Regions from separate parts of the Geodermatophilus sp. SYSU D00663 genome, predicted to be linked through region 3. Evidence: riboswitches for the same ligand, from Rfam matches in the RefSeq annotation. Region 3 holds a riboswitch; each other region holds the start of a gene.
The links. A riboswitch is a leader RNA that binds a small molecule or an ion and turns the genes downstream of it on or off. The one in region 3 is predicted to bind cyclic di-AMP.
Positions count from the first base shown of each region.

Region 1: another riboswitch for cyclic di-AMP. It lies ahead of ACI79Z_RS15800 (C40 family peptidase); the one in region 3 lies ahead of ACI79Z_RS19725 (transglycosylase family protein).
Region 2: another riboswitch for cyclic di-AMP. It lies ahead of ACI79Z_RS15165 (aggregation-promoting factor C-terminal-like domain-containing protein); the one in region 3 lies ahead of ACI79Z_RS19725 (transglycosylase family protein).
Region 4: another riboswitch for cyclic di-AMP. It lies ahead of ACI79Z_RS11455 (hypothetical protein); the one in region 3 lies ahead of ACI79Z_RS19725 (transglycosylase family protein).

Region 1 covers NZ_JBJGZT010000020.1:9,622-12,817, reverse strand. The annotation lists gene ACI79Z_RS15805 (M48 family metalloprotease) at 1-294, opposite strand, end outside; gene ACI79Z_RS15800 (C40 family peptidase) at 465-1,655, opposite strand; cyclic di-AMP (ydaO/yuaA leader) riboswitch at 1,672-1,851, opposite strand; gene ACI79Z_RS15795 (hypothetical protein) at 2,008-2,295, opposite strand; gene ACI79Z_RS15790 (D-alanyl-D-alanine carboxypeptidase family protein) at 2,407-3,196, opposite strand, start outside.
Region 2 covers NZ_JBJGZT010000018.1:72,993-76,188, reverse strand. The annotation lists gene ACI79Z_RS15170 (hypothetical protein) at 249-1,145, shown strand; cyclic di-AMP (ydaO/yuaA leader) riboswitch at 1,297-1,457, shown strand; gene ACI79Z_RS15165 (aggregation-promoting factor C-terminal-like domain-containing protein) at 1,699-2,625, shown strand; gene ACI79Z_RS15160 (class I SAM-dependent methyltransferase) at 2,633-3,196, shown strand, end outside.
Region 3 covers NZ_JBJGZT010000030.1:25,749-28,944, reverse strand. The annotation lists gene treY (malto-oligosyltrehalose synthase) at 1-1,579, shown strand, start outside; cyclic di-AMP (ydaO/yuaA leader) riboswitch at 1,829-1,963, shown strand; gene ACI79Z_RS19725 (transglycosylase family protein) at 1,967-2,566, shown strand; gene treZ (malto-oligosyltrehalose trehalohydrolase) at 2,677-3,196, shown strand, end outside.
Region 4 covers NZ_JBJGZT010000012.1:90,986-94,181, forward strand. The annotation lists gene ACI79Z_RS11450 (PIG-L deacetylase family protein) at 1-599, shown strand, start outside; gene ACI79Z_RS11455 (hypothetical protein) at 645-1,235, opposite strand; cyclic di-AMP (ydaO/yuaA leader) riboswitch at 1,494-1,651, opposite strand; RNA gene rnpB (RNase P RNA component class A) at 1,777-2,188, shown strand; gene ACI79Z_RS11465 (dihydrofolate reductase family protein) at 2,630-3,193, shown strand.

The sequences.
Region 1 (3,196 bases), on a different contig from region 3:
CGCCGAGACCGCGAGCCCGAGCACCAGGTTGGTCAGCGACGCGGGACGGATGTCGGCGGCGAGGGCCTCGGCGCGGCGGACGACCTCGGCGGGCAGCCCGGCGTCGTCGGTGACCGGGGAGGCGCCGCCGGGCGGGGTGGGCAGCGGCGTCCAGGGCGTCCGGAGCGCGATGACGAGGACGAGCGCCGCGCCGAGCACGAGCGCGACCAGCAGCGCGGCCCGGCGGGAGCCGGTGCGGTCTGGCCGGGTGGCCTCGGGGCCGGGGCGGGTGCTCGTCCCGCCCGCCCTGCCCACCCGGCCGATCCTAGGCGCGCGCCGGTGCCGCACCGTGCGCTCCCCCGGCGGACGCCGAGGGCCGGCGACCCGTCCGGGTCACCGGCCCTCGGCCTCGCGACGTGCTGGAACGGCCTCCCTGCAGGGGCCCGCCGGGAGCTCGCGAGCGGTGGGGGCGGGGAGGTCCTCCGTCAGGCGATGCGGCGCATGGCGGTGATGCCGCCCATCGAGTCGACCGACACGACCTTCACCGGCTGCCCCGACGTGGAGGCGTGCACCATCTGGCCGTTGCCGATGTACATCGAGACGTGGCTGACCGGGCTGTAGTAGAAGATCAGGTCACCCGGCTGCAGGTCCGCCCGCGAGACGGCGGTGCCCATGCGCGACTGCATGCTGCTGGAGTGCGGGAGGCTGATGCCGGCCGCGGCGTAGGCGTACTGGGTCAGGCCCGAGCAGTCGAAGGCGTTCGGCCCGCCGGCGCCCCACACGTAGGGGTCGCCCACCTGGGCCAGCGCCGTCTGCACCGCGGTCTGCGCGGCACCGCTGCCGCCGCTGCCCGCCGACGGCGCCGGGGCCGGAGCGGGGGCCGCGGCCCGCGTGCCCGCGGTGGCCGGCGCGCTCTCCCCACCCGCGCCGCCGTCGGCGCCGGGCCCGGCCTGCGCGCCGGCGGCCAGGCCGGCCTCCTGCGCGGCGAGCGCCGCCTGCCGCTGCGCCTCGGTGAGCGCGGCGAACTGCGCCTGGTATTCCGCGATGTCGCCCTGGAGCTGCGCCTCCTGGGCGCTCAGGTCGTCGAGGGTGCGCTGCGCCTCGGTCTCGGCGGCCTCGGCGTCGGCCTGCGCCTGCCGGGCGGCGGCGGCCGCCTCGTTCACCTGGTCGAGGACCGAGGTGGTGTGGTCGGCGATCTGGCCGAGGGTGGCCAGCGAGGCGACGAAGTCCTCGGCCGAGTCGCTGGTCATCAGCAGGTCGAGCCCGGCGAAGCCGTCGCCGTTGCCGGCGGTGTAGGCGCTGCGGGCCACCTCGCGGATCCGGCCGTCGAGGTCCTGCAGCCGGTCCTGCGCCTCGGCGGCGGCCCGGTCGGCCTCGTCGGCGGCGGCCTGCTGCTGGGCGAGGACCTCGCGGGCCTCGTTGACCTGCTCGGTGACGACCTCGAGCCGGTGACCGGCCTCGGCGGCGAGCTGGGCGGCCTGCTCCGGGGTGCCGGCCCGCTCGGGGTCGGCGGCCGCGGTGCCGGACAGCAGGGTGAGGGTCAGCGCGGCGGTGGTGCCGACCAGGGTGACCCGGCCGAGGCGGCGGGCCTGCGACGGGCGGTGCGGGCCGGCGATCCGGGTGGTGGGTGTGGACTTCTCGCGTGCATGCCCCAGGGCAGGGCGGGGGGTCGCCACGGGCGGCGGCTCTCCGTTTCTTCCTCAGCAACCGCCTACCGAGTTAGCTGACGGGTTCGGGCTGGGAAGACGTGCCCTATCTCCGCGCCCCGGTCGGGACCGGCGCGCGCGAGAACTCACCCCAGTGCTGCGGTGGGTCCCCGGCTCACCTCGCGCACCTCCGGGAGGGCGTCCGGTGACTCGGCGGTGTCGGCCGAGGTCACCCTGCGTCGGGTGACGACCACCCGGCCGGACGGCGCCACAGTACGGACGTGATGCAGTTGTGACAAACGGGGGGTGCGGGAACTGTGAGGACACACACGGTCAGCAGCCGCGCCACTCCGGTGCGTACCTGATCGGGTGTCCGCGCCGGTCAGCCCGTGCGCCGGCGCCCGTCCCGCGACGGCCGGTGCCGCAGGGGCGGCACCAGGCCGCCCTCGGCCAGCGCCCGCACGGCCCGCCGCTCGACGTCGTCGAGCTCCACGACCACGCCCGGGCGCGGCAGTGCGCCGTCCGCCGTCCGGGCCGCCGGGACGGGGGGCACCGGCAGCAGCACGGGGCCGGTGTCCCGCTCCGCGGGCGGGGCGCCCAGCAGGGCGGTGACGACGCAGTCGGCGCAGCCGGCGCCGCGCGCGGTGCACGAGTCGCAGTCGATGAGCATGGCCGTGTCCCTCCGGTGCCCCGGCCGCGCCGCCCGGTGCCGGGCCGCGGTCGGGACGGGTCTCCCTGTCGGTCGACCAGCACGCTAGGGACGGCCACCGACAGTCCCGGCTCAGCCGCCCGCGTACTCCCAGTGCCAGGGCTCCTCGCGGCCGTTGCCCGGGTCGGCCCAGGTCGGGTGCAGCCACCCGAACCGGCCGGCGTTGGCGACCATCCACGCGTACTGCGGCGTGCCGAAGCCGTCGATGCCGCCGCACAGGTCGACCGCCAGCCCCCAGCCGTGGTTGCTGGTGCCCGGGACCGCGGCCAGCGCCGGCTTCTCCCCGTACAGGCGGACCTGGCCGGCGTAGGTGCGGTAGGAGTCGGTGATGCAGATCGGCTGCCCGAACGCCGACGCGAACGCCGCGCTCATCGCCCGCCAGGCCGCCGCGGCGTCGCAGCGCAGCGAGTGGCCGCCCACCCCGATCGGGCACAGCGCGCTCGGCGGGATGAGGCCGTTGGGGTAGCCGCCCCAGGCCCGGGCGCCGTCGAAGCTCGGCGGGTAGACGGTGTTGCCGCACTCGACCCGCAGGGCTCCGCCGACCGGACCGGGGGCGGGCACCTCCGGCCGCGGGCCGAGGCTCGGCCGCCCGACGTGGACCACCTGGTCGGCCGGCAGCCGGCGGACGACGACGGCGCCGGCCCGCGCGTCGGCGGCGAGCACGGTCTGCGCGTCCAGCGCGATGCCGACGTGCCCCAGGCCCGCCTCAGGGGTCCCGAGGAAGACCAGGTCGCCGGGCAGGACGTCGGCCGGGTCGACGGGCGTGGTGACCGCGAACAGGCCGGCCTGGTCGGCGGGCAGGTCGATGCCCGCGTCGCGGTAGACGGTGGAGACCAGCGAGCCGCAGTCCCAGGAGTCCGGG
Region 2 (3,196 bases), on a different contig from region 3:
TGCAACTACTGTACCCGGCCCAACGACCCGCCCCCGCCGGGCATTCCCGACGCCTCCGTGACCGTACTGAGACCTCTCGACCGCGCTCGGTGACCGGCCCGGCACGTCCGGGCGCGACCGGTCCGGACGCCCCGCGCGCGTCCGTGTCGACCCGTCCGGCCGCACCCGGCGGGTGGAACTCTGTGATCACCCCCGACCGGCGCGCCGGTGGGGGGCCGGATCGGACGGCGCACCGAGGGGGAACCGGGATGTCGCTGCGGGGACGGGGAGCTGCTCCCGACGGGACCGGGGACGGCACCGCGGAGCCGCCTCCGGGACGTGGGCTCGACGGCCTGCTGGGCACCGGGCCGGTGTTCACCGGGGCGGTCCGCGGCTACGACCGCGTGCAGGTGGACGACTACGTCGCCTGGGCCGAGACCGAGCTGCTGGTCCTGCGCCGGGAGAACGAGCACCTGCTCAGCCGCTACGCCGCCGCCTCGGCCAAGCTGCAGAACGCCCGCCGGCGGCTGGCCCAGCTGGTCCGCGAGCGGCAGAGCCTGCCCGGCCCCGAGGACGCGGCCGCGATCGTGCGGCGGGCCGAGGAGGAGGCCGCCGCGCTGACGGCCGCCGCCGAGGAGGAGGCCGGGCGGATCCGCGCCGAGGCGCTCGCCGAGGCGCAGGCCCGGCTGTCCGGGGTGGCCGAGATGCGCGAGGCGGTGCTCGCCGCCCGCGAGCAGACCCGCAGCGAGGCCGCCGCCGTCCTCGAGGCCGCGCGCCGCGAGGCGGCCCGGCTGGAGGAGGCGGCCGCCGCGGAGCGCGAGCGGCGGGACCGCGAGGCCGCCGCGGCACGGGCGCGGGCCGACGCCGAGGCGCTCGAGCGCCGGCACGCCGTCGAGGCCGAGCTCGAGCCCCTGCGCGACGAGCGCGACCGGGCGCGCGACTGGCTGCGCCTGCTGACCGGGCAGCTGGACGAGGCGCTCGCCGTCGTCACCGGCGTCGTGCCCGACGACGTCCCCGCCCTCGGCGACAAGCGGGGGCTGGCCCGACTGGAGGAGTCCGCCGGTGGACTCCGGGCGGAGTCGCGTCCGGCGTCGTCCGGGACGGACGTGTCCGACGTGACACCGCTGCACGGGCCCGGCCGGCCCGAGGTGGCCGCGGCCTCCTGACCAGCGGCGACGCGGGGGCGGGTTCCGGGACGAGGGGGTCCGCCCCACCCGTCACGGCCGCACCTCCGGCCCCGGCGGTTGTCACGAACCGGTAACGACCGTACGGTGGCTGGCGTCCGGCTGGTCGTCAGGTCCCCGTCCTGGGGAGCCCGGCCGGACGCCGCCGAGTCGTGTCCGCGCCCGTGGACGCGAGCCGGGGACCCACCGCAGTACTGGGGTGAATCGCGCCCGCCGAGCTCCGGCCCGGCGCGCGTAGGGCTCCTTCCCGCCCGAACCCGTCAGCTAACTCGGTAGGCGGCTCACGGAAGAAACGGAGAGTCCCCGCATGCCCCGCCTCCGGGCCGAAGCGGCCCGCAGGTGCAGCTGCCCGCGCGCACACCGCGCTCCCGCGTCCGCCTGACGCCGGCCGCCCCTGCCCTGCCGCTCCCTGCGACGACGTCGCCGGGGACCCCGTAGTCCGCGACACCCGTAGCCCCGCGCCGCACGCGCATGCCCGAGGTCCGCCTCCGGGCCCGCTGCCGCGCGCACTCTCCCTCGGAGCCCTCACCCCCTCATGTCCCGCCACGTCCCGAACACGCCTGCCGACGCCCCCGCGACCGTCGAGCTCGCCACCGCCGACACCCCCGACACCGCCGCCGAGACCACGGCCGGCACCGCCACCCGCGAGCTGCCCGCGGTCGCGGACGCCGCCGAGGCCCCCGCCCGCCGGCGCCTGTTCCGCCGCGGCGGCCCGCCGCTGGGCCCGCGCCGCCCGGCCCTCCTGCTCGGCGCCGCCGCCGCCGGCGCGCTGATCGTCGGCGTCGTCTCCACCAGCGGCCCCGCCGCCTCCGCCGGTACCGACACCGCCGGCACCGCGGTCAGCGTCGCCGACGAGCTGGGCATCCCCGAGCAGCAGGCCGCGACCGCCCCCGACCTGACGTCGCTGGCCGACATCGCCGCCTCGCGCGCCGAGCGCAGCGCGCAGGAGGCCGGTGCCGCCCACGCGCAGCTCGCCGCCGAGCAGGCCGAGCGCGACCGCCAGGCCGCCGAGGCCGAGGCCGCCCGCGTCGCCGCCGAGCAGGAGGCCGCCCGCGTCGCCGCGGAGCAGGAGGCCGCCCGCCAGGCCGCCGAGGCGCAGGCCGCCGCCGAGGCCGCCGCCGCGCAGCAGGCCGCCGAGGAGCAGGCCGCCGAGGAGGCCGCGCCCGCCGCGCCCTCCGGCTCCTTCAAGGACTACGCGCTGAGCAAGGTCGGCAGCGGCGAGCAGTTCTCCTGCCTGGAGAAGCTGTGGGGCAAGGAGAGCGGCTGGAACCCCAACGCCCAGAACCCCACCAGCACCGCCTACGGCATCCCGCAGTTCCTGGACTCCACCTGGGCCAGCACCGGGATCGCCAAGACCTCCGACGGCTACCGCCAGATCGACGCCGGCCTGATCTACATCGAGGAGCGCTACGGCTCGCCGTGCGACGCCTGGGCGCACAGCCAGGCCACCGGCTGGTACTGATCGACACGTGATCCATCGAGGGCCGGCCACCCGGGTGGTGCCCGCGGGGTTCGTCCGCGCGCACACCCAGGTGCGCCGGCCCTCGCTCGTCCCCGAGGTGCGGCTGCACGTCGCCGACGACGTCGTCGCCCTGTGGGAGGCGATGGAGACCGCGGCCGGCGGGGCGGGCGGGGAGCCGCCGTTCTGGGCCGCCGCCTGGCCCGGCGGGCAGGCGCTGGCCCGCCACCTGCTCGACGAGCCCGCCACCGTCACCGGCCGCACGGTGCTCGACCTCGGGTCGGGCAGCGGCCTGGTGGCCGTCGCCGCCGTCCTCGCCGGTGCCCGGTGGGTGCTGGCCAGCGACGTCGACCCGTTCTCCCGGACGGCGGTCGGCGTCAACGCCGGCCTCAACGGCGTCGCGGGCATCAGCGTCACCGGCGACGTGCTGGACCGCGAGCCGCCCGCCGTCGACGTCGTCGTCGCCGGGGACGTCTGCTACGACCGGGAGATGACCGGGCGGGTGCTGCCCTTCCTCGACCGGGCGCGGGCCCGCGGCTGCGAGGTGCTCGTCGGCGACCCCGGCCGCCCGTAC
Region 3 (3,196 bases):
GGAGTACCTGGACCGGCTGGCCGAGGCGTCGGGCGGCCGGTGGACGGTGGTCGAGAAGATCCTCGAGCCCGGTGAGGACCTGCCGGAGAGCTGGCGGGCGGCCGGCACCACCGGCTACGACGCGCTGGCCGAGGTCGACGACGTCCTGGTCGACCCGGCCGGCGAGGCGGCGCTGACCGCGCTGGACACCGAGCTGTCCGGCCGGGCGGTCGACTACGGGCAGCTGGTGCACGACTGCAAGCGCGAGGTGACCGACGGGATCCTCGGCTCCGAGGTCGCCCGGCTGGTGCGCGTCATCGGCGAGCTGCCGGGCGTCGACGTGGAGACGGAGAAGGAGGCGCTGGCCGAGCTGCTGGCCTCCTTCTCCGTCTACCGCACCTACCTGCCCGACGGCCGCGAGCACCTCGACGCCGCCGTGGGCGACGTCCGCGACCGCCGTCCCGACCTGGTCGCCGCGGTCGACGCGCTGCACCCGGTCCTGGCGCAGGCCGGCACCGAGGCGGCCACCCGGTTCGAGCAGACCAGCGGCCCGGTGATGGCCAAGGGCGTCGAGGACAGCGCCTACTACCGGTGGGCGCGGTTCGTGGTGCTCAACGAGGTCGGCGGCGACCCGGCGCGCTTCGGCAGCACCCCGGAGGAGTTCCACGAGGCGCAGGCGCGGCGGCTGGAGCGCAAGCCGGAGTCGATGACGACGCTCACCACGCACGACACCAAGCGCAGCGAGGACACCCGGGCGCGCCTGGCCGTCCTCGCCGAGGTGCCGACGGAGTGGGCGGACCTGGTCCGCGGCTGGCTGTCCCGCCACCCGCTGCCCGACCGGCCGCTGGCGCACCTGGTGTGGCAGAACCTGGTCGGCGCGTGGCCGCTGTCCCGCGAGCGGGCGCACGCCTACGCGGAGAAGGCGGCCCGGGAGGCCGGGCAGTCGACGACGTGGACCGACGTCGACGAGGCGTTCGAGGCGCAGCTGCACGCGATGGTCGACGCCGCCTACGACGACGAGGCCACGAACCGCGAGATCGAGGCCTTCGTCGCGCGGATCGGCCCGGCGGGCCGGTCCAACGGGCTGGCGCAGAAGCTGCTGCAGCTGACGATGCCCGGCGTCCCGGACGTCTACCAGGGCACCGAGCTGTGGGACCACTCGCTCGTCGACCCCGACAACCGCCGCCCGGTCGACTACGACGAGCGGCGCGCGCTGCTGGCCCGGCTCGACGGCGGGGAGGTGCCGGAGGTCGACGACACCGGCGCGGCCAAGCTGCTCGTCGTGTCGCGGGCGCTGCGGCTGCGGCGGGACTCCCCGGAGCTGTTCACCGGCTACACCCCCGTGGCGGCCACCGGGTCCGCCGCGCAGCACGTCGTCGCCTTCGACCGTGGGTCCGGGGAGCAGGGCGGCGCGGTGACCGTGGCGACCCGGCTGCCGGTGGCGCTGGCCGCCACCGGCTGGGGCGACACCGCGCTGACGCTGCCGACCGGTGCGTGGCGCGACGTGCTCACCGGCACGCGGGTCGTCTCCGACGCCGGCGGAGCGCCCGTCGGCGAGCTGCTGGCCCGGCTGCCGGTGGCCCTGCTCGTCCGGGACTGAGACGGAGGTCACGGCGGCGCCTGCCGGCGCCGCCGTGACCTGCGGCCCCTGCCGGCGATCTCGTGCGCGCCGCCCGGCACGGGCCGGGCGACACGCCGTGACGGGTGGTGCCGGTGTGCCGTCTCGTGATGCTCCCGTTACCTTTGCGACCGCACGCGGGCCAACCGACTGCCGCGTGCCGGAGCCGGTCCGCCGAACCCCGTCCGCCGGGCTCCGTTCCTCGAGCACAGCCAGGACGGGGGTGGGGGACCCACTTCGGCGCCTGCACCGCGGTCACGGGGGGACCGGACGCAGCGCCTCGGGGTGAAGCCGCACGCCGTGCGGCCGGGGCACCGATCGCTCCGAACCCGACAGCTCACCTCGCAGGCGGCGGATCGGAGATCCCCCATGCGCACGTCCACGTCCCTGCTCCGCCGTGCCCTCGTGACGACCGGCGTGGCCGCGGCCGCGATCGGCGTCACCGCCGGCCCGGCCTCGGCCGCCGCTCCCAACGACTGGGACGCCGTCGCCCAGTGCGAGTCCAGCGGCAACTGGAGCATCAACACCGGCAACGGCTACTACGGCGGCCTGCAGTTCAGCCAGTCCACCTGGGCGGCCTTCGGCGGCACCGAGTACGCCGCGCGCGCCGACCTGGCCACCAAGGCGCAGCAGATCGCCGTCGCCGAGCGCACGCTCGACGTCCAGGGCCCGGGCGCCTGGCCCACCTGCGGCAAGGGCCTGGACCCGGGCGCCCCGGAGGCCGGCTCGCCGGCCGCCGCGCCCGCCGCCGCACCCGCGCCGGCCGAGCCGGACACGGCCGCCCGGGCCGGGGAGTCCGCCGCCGGGGCGTCCGGCGGCTCGTACACCGTGCGGTCCGGCGACACGCTGGGCACGATCGCCCGGGACCAGGGCGTCGAGGGCGGCTGGAAGGCCCTCTGGTCGGCCAACAGCGGCACCGTCAGCAACCCGGACGTCATCCACGTCGGGCAGGTCCTGCAGCTGCCGTGACCCGAGGCGGCAGCCGGGGGACCCGCTCCCCCGGCTGCCGCTCGCGGTTGACCGCGCCCGCAGCGGGCAAGAGGGACCGGTCAGCCGCACTACCGCTGGGAGGCCCCCGCATGTCCGCACCCGTCGAGTTCGCCGTCTGGGCGCCCGTGCCCGAGCGTGTGCGCCTGCAGGTCGACGGCACGGTGCACGACATGCGCCGCGACGACGACGGCTGGTGGCGGGCCGAGGTCGAGGCCGGCCCGGAGTCCGACTACGGCTACCTGCTCGGCGACGACGACACGCCGCGCCCCGACCCGCGCTCGCGTCGCCAGCCCGACGGCGTGCACGGCCTGTCCCGCCGGTTCGACCCGTCGGCGTACGCCTGGGGCGACACCGCCTGGACCGGGCGCCCGCTCGCCGGCGGCGTCGTCTACGAGCTGCACGTCGGCACGTTCACGCCCGAGGGCACCCTCGACTCGGCCATCGACCGGCTGGGCCACCTCGCCGACCTCGGCGTCGACTTCGTCGAGCTGCTGCCGGTCAACGGCTTCGACGGCACGCACAACTGGGGCTACGACGGCGTCCTCTGGTACACGGTGCAGGAGAGCTACGGCGGCCCCGCGGCCTACCAGCGGTTCGTCGACGCCTGCC
Region 4 (3,196 bases), on a different contig from region 3:
GGTACGTGATGGCCACCAGCGGCGAGGCCGGCATCGCCGGGCTGCCGCCGGAGGCCGCCGGGCCGCTGCGCGAGCGCGAGCAGCGGGCCGCGGCCGCGGTGGTCGGCGTGTCGGTGGTCGAGTTCCTCGGCCACCCCGACGGGCGGCTGACCGAGGGGCTGGACCTGCGGCGGGCGGTCGCGGCGGCGATCCGGCGGCACCGCCCCGACCTCGTGGTCACGCTGCACTTCGGCGACACGTGGACGCCGCCGGGCGCCCCGCTCGGCTACTGGAACAGCGCCGACCACCGGGTGCTGGGCCGGGCGGTGGTCGACGCCGTCGGCGACGCGGCCAACGAGTGGATCTTCGCCGAGCTCGCCGACCCGGAGCCCTGGCGCGGGGTGCGCTGGACCGCCGTCTCCACGCCGGTGGGGGTCACGCACACCGTCGACGTGACCGACGTCGTCGACCGGGCGGTGGCCTCGCTGGCCGAGCACCGCCGCTACCTGCAGGCGCTGTCGGCCGACCCGGTCGAGGAGCAGGCACGGCGACAGGTCGACACGGCGACCCCGGTCGTCGACGGCCGGCGGGTGGCCGGCTTCGCGCTGTACGCCGGCTGAGGCGGACGCGGCCCCGGGGTGCGCCCGGGGCCGCGTCCGGGCCGGTCAGGGGTTGAAGCTCACGTGGACGTGGTCCATGTGGTTGGCGGTGGGGGACCCGCGGTCCTCCATCGCCCGCCAGCCGGAGCTCCCGATCACGAAGATCCGCTGCTTCCAGATGACGTAGTCGACGCCCATGCGCGCGGCGTTGTCGAGGACGTACTGGGCGACGGCGTTCCCCTTGGCGGAGTCGGCGTAGACCATGAAGTCCGCGGCGAGCTGCTGGGTGGGGGAGTGCCCGGGGCGGGTGAGCACGGTGGACACCCCGCACTGCTGCACGACCTCGGCGACGACGGGGCGGACGTGCGCCGCCCAGGCGCTGTAGGAGGTCGAGGAGGCGGTCGGCGCGCCGGTGAGGTTCGTGGACACCGCCGCGGGGGCGGCGGGGGCGGCTGCCGGTGCGGCCGCGGGGGCGGCGGGGGCCGCGGGCGCGGGCGCCGCGGCTCCTCCCCGGTCCTGGGACCAGCCGTTCGACCCGTCCCGGCGGGGGCCGTCCCAGTCGGCCTGGGCCACCGACTGGCCGCTGAGGCCGAAGGCGACGGCGAGGGCGCCGGCCGTGAGGGTCCGGCGGATCGTGCGCTTGCTGTTCGAGGGCATGACGAGGAGAGCTCCTGACGTCGGTTCCGCGTGGCGCCGTCCGTGGCTCGGCGGTCACCCGTCGCGTGGGGGGACCTGCGGGACGGGCCGGGACGCGGCCGGGCGGCGGGCGGCTGCTGGAGGGCAGGCCGACGCGAGGCCGGTCGTTTCCGGTCCGTGGAGGCGCGGCGACCGGCGGAGGTGGGCGGGTCGCGGCGCTCGTCGCAGAGTGCGGGGCACGCCGGGGCAGGCGCCGTCGGCGCACCCCGTGGTGGTTCTCCGTTCTCCCGTGGCCGCCTACCGGGTCAGCTGACGGGTTCGGGCGGGGAACTGCGCCCTACCCCCTCCCGGGTCCGGGAGGTGGGACTCACCCCGGTGGTGCGGTGGGTCCCCGGCTCACGGCCACCGCGGTGGCCGCGACTCGGCGGCACCCGGCTCGGTTCCCCCGGTGGAGGACGTGACGACCGGCCGGACGGAGCCACCGTAGGAGCGTCCGCGGGAGCCCGCAGCGCGGACTGAGCAGTTCCGCTGAGGGGGTCCGTAGACTGGTCGGCACGACGGACGAGTCGGCCGGGCGGTCGCGTCGGCGGGGGAGACCCCGTCGCCGAGGAACGTCCGGGCTCCACAGGGCAGGGTGGTCGCTAACGGCGACCCGGGGTGACCCGCGGGACAGTGCCACAGAGAACAGACCGCCAGCAGTCCGCTGCTGGTGAGGGTGAAACGGTGGTGTAAGAGACCACCAGCGCACCGGGTGACCGGTGCGGCTCGGTAAACCCCACCCGGAGCAAGGTCGAGAAGGGGCGGTGGCCGGGCGACCGGACACCGTCCTGCGCAGGCGTTCGAGGGCTGCCCGCCCGAGCCTGCGGGTGGACCGCTCGAGCCCGCCGGCAACGGCGGGCCTAGATGGATGACCGCCCATCGGGAGGCCGCGAGGCGCCCGAGGACAGAACCCGGCGTACAGGCCGACTCGTCCGTCGCCCGCCGTGACCTGCGGGTCTGCGGTCAGGGCGCGGCGCCGGTCCGCGCGGGGTCCGCCGCTCGGCCGGGAACGGGGTCGGCGGCGGCCCTCGGCCGGTCGCCGGAGCCGGGCCAGAGGTGGCTGACGTCGGTCGGTCACGGCGATCGTCGGCCGAGGTCGGCTCGCCCTCTTCCCGGCTGCGGCTGCTGACGACGATCGGCTCCGGGATGATCCGGCTCGCGTCACGCGGCCCCTGCGACCCGGCGGCGTGGACGTCGAGCGGCCGGACGACGAGGCGGCGACCCGTCCCACGGGGCGCTGTGCCGGTCGTCGTCCCTCCTCGTACGCGGCATCCGCTCGGCGCGGTGGTCGACCGGCCCTGGGTGTGGTCCGACCGGTCAGTTCTCCGTGCCGTGTCGGTCCGTACGCCGAACACCGACCCACGGGAGGCCACGCGATGCGGAGACTGACCTTCGCCATGAACCTGAGCCTGGACGGCTACGTCGCCGCGCCCGGCGACGACCTCGGCTGGAGCGTGCCGAGCGACGAGCTGTTCCAGTGGTGGTCCGACCGGGTGGAGGCCACGGGCCTGGCGCTGTACGGGCGCAGACTGTGGGAGACGATGAGCTCCCACTGGCCGACCGCCGACCGGCAGCCCGGCGCCACACCGGCGCAGATCGAGTACGCCCGCCGTTGGCGGGACATGCCGAAGGTGGTGTTCTCCTCGACGGCCAGCGCGGTCGACGGGAACGCCCGCCTGGTCACCGGCGACGCCGTCACCGAGATCACCCGGCTCAAGGCCGGGGACGGCGGTCCCATGGACGTCGGTGGCGCCACCCTCGCCGCGGCGGCCATGCGGGCCGGGCTGATCGACGAGTACGCGCTCGTCACCCACCCGGTCCTGGTGGGCGGCGGCACGCCGTTCTTCCCGGCCCTGGACGACCGGGTGGACCTGGACCTGGTGGAGACCCGGACGTTCCGCGGCGGCGTGCTCCTGACCAGGTACGAGACCAGGCGCTGAACA